One region of the Burkholderia sp. 10_S31 genome, then DNA from elsewhere that is predicted to be linked to it. Evidence: predicted binding sites of a transcription regulator. Region 1 holds the regulator's gene; each other region holds the start of a gene.
What was found. The regulator HrcA, encoded in region 1, represses chaperone genes, less so after heat shock. The targets are predictions, from matches to a motif close to TTAGCACTCNNNNNNNNNGAGTGCTAA.
Positions count from the first base shown of each region.

Region 2: a site for HrcA is predicted at 1,452-1,478, ahead of AC1Z3W_RS03595 (co-chaperone GroES). Genes of this name have one in related genera too.
Region 3: a site for HrcA is predicted at 1,108-1,134, ahead of AC1Z3W_RS22555 (co-chaperone GroES). Genes of this name have one in related genera too.
Region 4: a site for HrcA is predicted at 1,310-1,336, ahead of rpoH (RNA polymerase sigma factor RpoH). Genes of this name have one in related genera too.

Region 1 covers NZ_JBXOWK010000003.1:432,813-434,998, reverse strand. The annotation lists gene hemH (ferrochelatase) at 1-462, opposite strand, end outside; gene hrcA (heat-inducible transcriptional repressor HrcA) at 600-1,622, opposite strand; gene AC1Z3W_RS21990 (NAD kinase) at 1,753-2,186, shown strand, end outside.
Region 2 covers NZ_JBXOWK010000001.1:780,309-782,494, forward strand. The annotation lists gene groL (chaperonin GroEL) at 1-1,116, opposite strand, end outside; gene AC1Z3W_RS03595 (co-chaperone GroES) at 1,129-1,419, opposite strand; partial or broken gene AC1Z3W_RS03600 (MFS transporter) at 1,565-2,116, shown strand; gene AC1Z3W_RS03605 (hypothetical protein) at 2,162-2,186, opposite strand, start outside.
Region 3 covers NZ_JBXOWK010000003.1:554,662-556,847, reverse strand. The annotation lists gene groL (chaperonin GroEL) at 1-694, opposite strand, end outside; gene AC1Z3W_RS22555 (co-chaperone GroES) at 741-1,034, opposite strand; gene AC1Z3W_RS22550 (SRPBCC family protein) at 1,409-1,918, opposite strand; gene AC1Z3W_RS22545 (LolA family protein) at 1,949-2,186, opposite strand, start outside.
Region 4 covers NZ_JBXOWK010000003.1:3,077,810-3,079,995, reverse strand. The annotation lists gene rpoH (RNA polymerase sigma factor RpoH) at 312-1,247, opposite strand; gene AC1Z3W_RS34510 (acyloxyacyl hydrolase) at 1,609-2,178, shown strand.

The DNA.
Region 1 (2,186 bases):
TGCCGTCGCGGTGGTGGACGCCGAGTATTGCGGATACATCGGCATCAGCAGCACGCGCTCGACGCCGGCGCGCTTGAACTGCGCGAGCGCGTGCGCAATATTCGGACTGCCATAGCGCATTGCGTAGTCGACCATCACCTGATAGCCGTTCGAGGCGAGCAGGTGGCGCACGCCTTCGGTCTGGCGCTCGGTGTACACGCGCAGCGGCGAGCCCTCGGGCATCCAGACGGCCGCGTATTTCTTCGCGGACGCGCGGCCGCGCAGCGGCAGGATCAGCGTGCGCAGCAGCACCTGCCAGACGGCCTGCGGGATTTCGACGACGCGGGGGTCCGACAGGAATTCGGTCAGATAGCGCCGCACCGCGCGCGGCGTCGGGGCGTCCGGCGTGCCGAGATTGATCAGCAGCACGCCGATGCGATGGGCAGCCGCGACGCTCGAAGGCGGCTCAAGATCGAAACGCATGGGCAGGAACGTGCTCGGGGCACGCAGTCGGACGGCCCTCAATTATAGCGGGCCGCCTCGCTCGGGTCGGCTGGCCGTTCGGCCGACTGGCGGCACACGCCGCGCCGCGGCACGATGGCGGGGCGGTGTCGGTCAGGTTACTGCTGGCTCAGCGTGAGCGACAACAGGCGCGCGGTGATGTCGACGATCGGAATCACGCGGTTGTACGCCATGCGGGTCGGGCCGATCACGCCAAGCGTGCCGACGATCTGGCCATTCACCTCGTACGGTGCGGTAACGACGCTCATTTCCTCGATCGGCACGAGCGTCGATTCACCGCCAATGAAGATCTGCACGCCCTGGGCGTGGCTCGACACGTCGAGCAGTTGCAGGAGGCCCGTCTTTTGGTCGAACACGTCGAACAGCTTGCGCAGCCGTGCCATGTCGGACGACAGGTCCGCCACTTCGAGCAGGTTGCGCTCGCCGGAAATGAGCACGGTGTCCTCGGTATCGGGCACCTCGGTGCTGGCCGTCACGGCGGCATGCATCAGCGTGGTCATGTCGCCGCGCAGCTGGTCGATCTCGTCGCGCAGGCGGCGGCGCACCTCGTCGAACGACAGCCCGGCGAAATGCGCGTTGATGTAGTTGGACGCCTCGGTGAGCTGCGACGGCGAATAGTCGCGCGGCGTCGCGAGCATCCGGTTCTGCACGTCGCCCTCGGGCGTGACGATGATCAGCAGGATGCGCTTGTCCGACAGGCGCATGAACTCGATCTGCTTGAACACGTGGCTGCGGCGCGGCGTCAGCACGACGCCCGCGAACTGCGACAGGTTCGACAGCACGCTCGCCGCGGCCGCCACGACCCGCTGCTGCGGCTCGCCGGCCTGCAGCGTGTTCTGCACCTGGCGCGCGACGGCCTCGGCGTCGATCGGCGCCTCGACCGTCAGCATCGTGTCGACGAACAGGCGATAGCCGCGCGGCGTCGGCACGCGGCCGGCCGACGTGTGCGGGCTCGACACGAGGCCGAGTTCCTCCAGGTCGGACATCACGTTGCGGATCGTTGCCGGGCTCAGCTCGAGGCCGGAGTAACGGGACAACGTGCGCGAGCCGACCGGCTGACCGTCGGCGATATACCGTTCGATCAGGGTTTTCAGGAGGGTTCGTGCGCGAGGATCTAGCATGGTAGAAAATTTTAGCGCAACCGCGCGAGCACGGCGAGTGGCCGCGGCCACAGTCGCGCGGGCTGACCGATCCGGCCCCGTGTGTGCACAGCCGGTTCTTTTCGTCAACGAGCTATGGTGTAATGCCGGCATGAAAACCGGTAATCAGTTCAATACTGTCGCGCTCGTCGGCCGGAGCAACACGCCCGGCATCGCCGAGCCGCTCGCCACGCTGGCTGGCTGCATCGCGAAGCTCGGCTTCGAGGTCGTGTTCGAAGCCGACACCGCGCGCGAGATCGGCATCGCCGGCTATCCGGCGCTCACCCCGGCGGAAATCGGGGCGCGCGCGGACGTGGCGGTCGTGCTCGGCGGCGACGGCACGATGCTCGGCATCGGCCGCCAGCTCGCGCCGTACAAGACACCGCTGATCGGGATCAACCACGGGCGGCTAGGCTTCATCACCGATATCGCGGCGGCCGACATGCAGGCGCTCGTCCCGGTGATCCTGTCGGGCAAGTTCGAGCGCGAGGAGCGCGCGCTGCTCGAGGCCCGGATCATGCGCGACGGCGAACCGATCTACCACGC
Region 2 (2,186 bases), on a different contig from region 1:
AAGCTTGGCCACGCGCTCCTGCAGCTTTTCGCGATCGTAGTCGGAGGTGGCTTCTTCGATCTGCACGCGGATCTGCTTCACGCGCGCCTCGATGTTCTTCGCGTCGCCCGCGCCGTCGATCACAGTCGTGTTTTCCTTGCCGACCTCGATGCGCTTCGCCTGGCCGAGTTCGGCGAGCGTTGCCTTCTCGAGCGTGAGGCCTGTTTCCTCGGCGACGACCTGCCCGCCGGTCAGGATCGCGATGTCCTCGAGCAGCGCCTTGCGGCGATCGCCGAAGCCCGGCGCCTTCACCGCGACCGTCTTCAGGATGCCGCGAATGTTGTTCACGACCAGCGTCGCAAGTGCTTCGCCTTCGACGTCCTCCGCGATGATCAGGAGCGGCCGGCCCGACTTCGCGACCTGTTCGAGCACCGGCAGCAGGTCGCGGATGTTCGAGATCTTCTTGTCGTGCAGCAGGATGTACGGGTTCTCAATCTCGGCGATCTGCTTGTCCGCGTTGTTGATGAAATACGGCGACAGGTAGCCGCGATCGAACTGCAGCCCTTCGACGACGTCGAGCTCGTCGGCGAGCGACTTACCGTCCTCGACGGTGATCACGCCTTCCTTGCCGACGCGGTCGATCGCCTCGGCGATGCGCTGGCCGATCGACTCTTCGCCGTTCGCCGAGATCGTCGCGACCTGTGCGATTTCCTTGCTGGTGGTGGTCGGCTTGCTGATCTTCTTCAGCGCGTCGACGGCCGACGCGACGGCCTTGTCGATCCCGCGCTTCAGGTCGAGCGGATTGAGCCCGGCCGCGACGTATTTCTGGCCTTCGCGCACGATCGCCTGAGCGAGCACGGTGGCTGTCGTCGTGCCGTCGCCGGCGGCGTCGCTGGTGCGCGATGCGACTTCCTTCACGAGCTGCGCGCCGACGTTCTGCAGCTTGTCCGCGAGTTCGATTTCCTTCGCGACCGACACGCCGTCCTTCGTGACGACGGGCGCGCCGAAGCTGCGTTCGAGCACGACGTTGCGGCCCTTCGGCCCGAGCGTGACCTTCACCGCGTTCGCGAGAATGTTGACGCCTTCGGTCAGCTTCGCACGCGCGACGTCGCTGAAAATGATTTCCTTCGCTGCCATGATTGCACTCCGTTATTGATTGACGACCGCGACGATGTCTTCCTCACGCAGCACGAGGAATTCGTTGCCGTCCACCTTGACGGCCTGGCCTGCATACTTGCCGAACAACACGCGTTCGCCGACCCGCAGGTCGGGCACGATGCGCTGGCCGTCCGCGTCCTTGCGGCCGGGGCCGACGGCGATCACTTCGCCCTGGTCGGGTTTTTCAGCGGCGCTGTCGGGGATCACGATGCCCGAGGCGGTGGTGGTTTCCTGGTCGAGTCGCTTCACGATGACCCGGTCGTGCAAGGGGCGTAGGCTCATCTTTCCGTCCTGTTCTGTTGCGTCGAAATTGGCTGGCACGCTTCATCAGAGAGTGCTGACGAGTATAAAAACGCGCGGCGACGCGATCCAATAACGGATTCGGAAAAGCATTTGCGCGAATGCGCTATGGATGGGGAACGAGGCGGGGCTGTTGCAGGCCTTCGGCACGATAGGCCTCACGCTGTTTCTGCCGCTGCTGGTGAAGAGCCTGTCGGGGCAATCGAGCTTCGCGGTCGGCAGCCTGTCCGCACTGCCGTTCCTGATCGCGTGCATCGCGATGTATCTGAATGGCCGGCATTCGGACCTCGGCGGCGAACGCGCGCTGCATCTCGGCGTGCCGATGCTGCTGGCCGGCGCGTTGCTGACCGGTGCGATCTATACGCCCGCGCTGCCCGTTGCATACGCATTGCTCGTGTTCGCGGTCGGGTTCAACTGGGCCGCGACGCCGGTGTTCTGGGCCGTGACGACCGAATACGTGTCGGGCCTCACGGCCGCCGCGTCGATCGCGCTGATCAACGCGGTCGCGAACATCGCGGGGCTGGCGCTGCCGCCGGTGATGGGACACATCAAGGACGTGACGCATTCGTACGATCTCGCGCTGCTGCTGGTCGCCGTGGCGCTGCTCGTCGGCGGCGTCCTCGGGTTGCGGATTGCCTCGCGGCGGGCGATGCCGCTGGCCGCGCGGCGTGCCGGATGAGCACGCCAGCTGCGCGGTTGCGCACGGCTCGCCGTGCCGACTAGGTCAAGCATGCTTGGCCGCCTTCGCC
Region 3 (2,186 bases), 120 kb from region 1:
CACGGATGTTCGACACCTTCTTGTCGTGCAGCAGCACGAACGGGTTGTCGAGGACGGCGACTTGCTTGTCCGGGTTGTTGATGAAGTACGGCGACAGGTAGCCGCGGTCGAACTGCATGCCTTCGACGACGTCGAGTTCGTCGGCGAGCGACTTGCCGTCTTCGACGGTGATCACGCCTTCCTTGCCGACCTTGTCCATCGCTTCAGCGATGCGATCGCCGATCGACGTGTCGCTGTTCGCCGAGATCGAGCCGACCTGTGCGATTTCCTTGTTCGTCGTGCACGGCTTGCTGATCTTCTTCAGCTCTTCGACAGCCGCTGCGACTGCCTTGTCGATGCCGCGCTTCAGGTCCATCGGGTTCATGCCCGATGCGACGTACTTCATGCCTTCGCGGACGATCGATTGCGCGAGGACGGTTGCCGTCGTCGTGCCGTCGCCGGCGTTGTCGCTGGTCTTGGAAGCCACTTCCTTGACCATTTGCGCGCCCATGTTCTGGAGCTTGTCCTTCAGTTCGATTTCCTTCGCGACCGACACACCGTCCTTGGTGACCGTCGGGCCGCCGAAGCTGCGCTCGAGCACGACGTTACGGCCCTTCGGACCCAGCGTGACCTTGACTGCGTTGGCGAGAATGTTCACGCCTTCGACCATCTTCGAACGGGCGGAATCGCCGAATACGACGTCTTTAGCTGCCATCTTCTAACTCCTTGAATTCTTGGGAATATGTACCGTCAGTGGACGCTTACTTCGCGTTGACCACGGCCATGATGTCTTCTTCGCGCATGACCAGCAGTTCCTGGCCGTCGACCTTCACGGTCTGACCAGCGTACTTGCCGAACAGCACGCGATCGCCGACCTTCACGTCGAGCGCGATCGGCGCGCCCTTGTCGTCACGCTTGCCCGGGCCGACCGCGAGGATCTCGCCTTGATCCGGCTTTTCAGCTGCAGCTTCGGGGATCACGATGCCCGAGGCGGTCTTGGTTTCTTGATCCAGGCGCTTGACGATCACGCGATCGTGCAAAGGACGAAGGTTCATATTCACTCCTCTCTTGAATGAGATTGAAGAACGCTTAGGGAATCTGCCCGGCGGATCGCCCGGCAGAGAATTGTTAGCACTCTCGTGCAGCGAGTGCTAATTATATGGACGGGTTTTGACAAATTCAAGAAGGGGAGCCGGAGGTTTTTTCGCCCGGGGCGAGACGGCGAAAAAACGGGGACAAAACTGAAAAAATCCTTTTGAAACAATCAAGTAGACATCAATCCCGCGCTCCGGAAGCGAGCACGATGCGGGATATCCCTGCCATCGCACCGATTTGACACGGGGTAAGCACTGAGTTCCCGCGGTCGTCCGGCATCGCATGAAAAAAACTGCCCGGGCGCCGACGGGGCCACATTTCCGGCACCGGACCGTCACGTGTCGGGACAGCCCGCGACCGGCTGGAACGTCCGGCCGTCGGTCTCGACCGTCGCGCCGAGCAGCCGCGCGAGCCCTTTCGCGCCTTCGCGCATCACGACGTCGTGGTTCCAGATGAACAGCGGGCGCGCAACCGGCTCCAGCCAGTTCATCCAGCGCTCGCGCGTACGGATGTGCCAGTCGTAGCGCACGACGGTACGCGTGCCGTCGCCCGCGAACGACCAGCGGCCATCGCCTTCGATCGCGCCGCTCGCGCGGCCTTCGAGCACATGCGGCCGCTCGACGCGCAGCACGCGCATGTCGAAGGTCAGCTGGTACGGCAACGCACCTTTCCACGTGTATCGCTGCAGCGCGCCGACGCCGCGCACGTCGCCGCACTCGATCTCGACGGTCCGTACCGCGCCCTTCCACCAGTCGGGCCAGCGGTCGACCTGGTAGATTGCATCCCAGACCGCCGCGAGCGGCGCGTCCACGCGCCACGTCGTCGAAAACCGGTATTCCGCCATGCAGCCTCCGGCACGTGTCGGGATCAGGGATCAGGGCGCGAAAAAGCGAGCGGGAAACGCGACGTCGATCTCGACGTCGTCGAGTGTCACCGTTTCGAGCGGGTCGCCGTCGCCGTCTGCGAAGCTGACGACCTTCAGCGGAAAGCCGTCCTCGGTGTCCAGCCACAGCCGGTAGCGATGCACGCCGCCGACCACGTGCGCGGGCGCGCCCGTCACCGACACGCGCAGCGTGGCCCGGCCGCCGACAGTTTCCTCGCCTTCCGTCACC
Region 4 (2,186 bases), 2.6 Mb from region 1:
CGATTTACATGGTTTTGGGGCGACTTTACGTCGGATTTATGACGGCACTTAAGCTGTTTTAATCCTTTTAAGCCGACATGCCAATTTTAAAATGCCGGCATTCCGATGCCGAGTGCTGCGCTGCGGCAGACCGTCGCGAACCGAGGGTTGAAACTTGAGGTAGATCAAGGTTATGCGGAAGGGGCCCGAAACCGCCCGATATCCGATCAATAAGGTCGATTAATACGAAAAAAACGGGAGAAAGGATGGGCGAAAAAAAACCGCTGCCAGTAGGCAGCGGTTTTGGATGAAGCGCTCTGAATTGCCGGGATTTATGCGTATTCGGCCAGCGCAGTGCGCATCTTCTTCATGGCGCTCGCTTCGATCTGGCGGATGCGTTCCGCCGACACGCCGAATTCGGCCGCGAGATCGTGCAGCGTCGAGCCGCCCGAGCCGTCGTCGTCGACGTTCAGCCAGCGCGCCTCGATGATCCGGCGGCTGCGCGCGTCGAGCGCCTCGAGCGCCTGCGCGATGCCGTCCGTCTGCAGCATGTCGCGCTGACGCGCGGCGAGCACGGCGGTCGGTTCGTTGTGCGAGTCGGCCAGGTAGGCGATCGGTGCGTACGACTCCTCGCCGTCTTCCACTTGCCCTTCGAGCGCGATGTCGCCGCCCGACAGGCGCGTTTCCATTTCGGTCACGTCTTCGCGCTTGACGTTGAGCTCCTGCGCGAGGCCGTCGATTTCCTCGGGCGTCATCGCCTGCATGCTCTTCTTGTGGCTGCGCAGGTTGAAGAACAGCTTGCGCTGCGCCTTCGTCGTCGCGACCTTCACCATCCGCCAGTTGCGCAGGATGTACTCGTGGATCTCGGCCTTGATCCAGTGGATCGCGTACGACACCAGGCGCACGTTCTGCGCCGGGTCGAAACGCTTCACCGCCTTCATCAGGCCGATGTTGCCTTCCTGGATCAGGTCGCCGTGCGGCAGGCCGTAGCCGAGATAGTTGCGCGCGATCGACACGACGAGCCGCAGGTGCGACAGCACGAGGCGGCGTGCCGAGTCGAGGTTGTTGTCTTCGCGGAATTCGGTCGCGTACTGGCGTTCCTCTTCGGCGCTCAACAGCGGGATCCGGTTGACGGCCTGGATGTACGCATCGATGTTGCCAAGCTGGCCCGGCAACATCGATTGAGTTGCGAGCGCCAGCGAGCCTGCCGATTCGGCCTTGGCCGGCGTCGGGCTCAGGGTGTTCGGAAGGGTCAGGGCGTGGCTCACTAAAAAACTCCTTTGGAATCAGGGACAAACCCTTGGTCTCGGATGAGATTCCGGGGGTCATCTTAGCACTCCCACAATCCGAGTGCTAATTCCTTAGAGGGCACGTGGGCATCCAAGTTCCCGGTTTTCTATCGAACTACTCGAGTCGATAGTCTAATTTGCGACCGGGTTGGTCGGAGGAAGTTCCGTAAGCCGTTGTTTCTGATGGTAATCAGTAGACGATTTCGATTTTTGTAGTTTTGGAAGCAAACAATTTCGCTTCGTGATGCCGATCCGAAAAGTCCTTTACCATACCATTCAGTTCGCTCGGGCCCAGCCGTTGCGGCTGGGCTCCATTCAACCCACAAAGTTGGAGTGTCAGATGAACAATAAGAAGAATCGCCGGACCCGTAGCCGGCTTGCGCTGCATGCGTTGCTCGCGGCGTCGCTGCTGGGCGGATCGGGGGCCGCGTTCGCGGACCGGTGGGGGATCCAGGCGGGCGGCGGGTTTTCCGACCGCCACGGGATCGACAAGGGTGATCTCGGCGTGGTGTGGGATCCGGGCTGGAACTGGTGGGAAATCGGCGGCTGGCACTTCGCGTTCGTGGTGGAGGGGCACGTCGGCTACTGGCACACGGGCGGCAACGTCCATAGCAGTATCGGCGAATTCGGGGTGACGCCAATGTTCCGCTTCATCAAGAGCGCGGGGCAGGTTCGCCCGTTCATTGAGGCCGGCGGCGGCGTCCGGCTTCTGACGCACCCGACGATCTCGGACAATTTCTCGCTGTCGACCGCATTCCAGTTCGCGCCGACTGCGGGTGTCGGCGTGCAGTTCGGCCAACGGCAACAGTATCAGGTCGGCTACCGTTTTGAACATGTGTCTAACGCGGGTATCAAAGAGCCGAATCCTGGTATAAATTTCCACCAGTTCTACGTGCAATACAACTTCTGATCCGCACG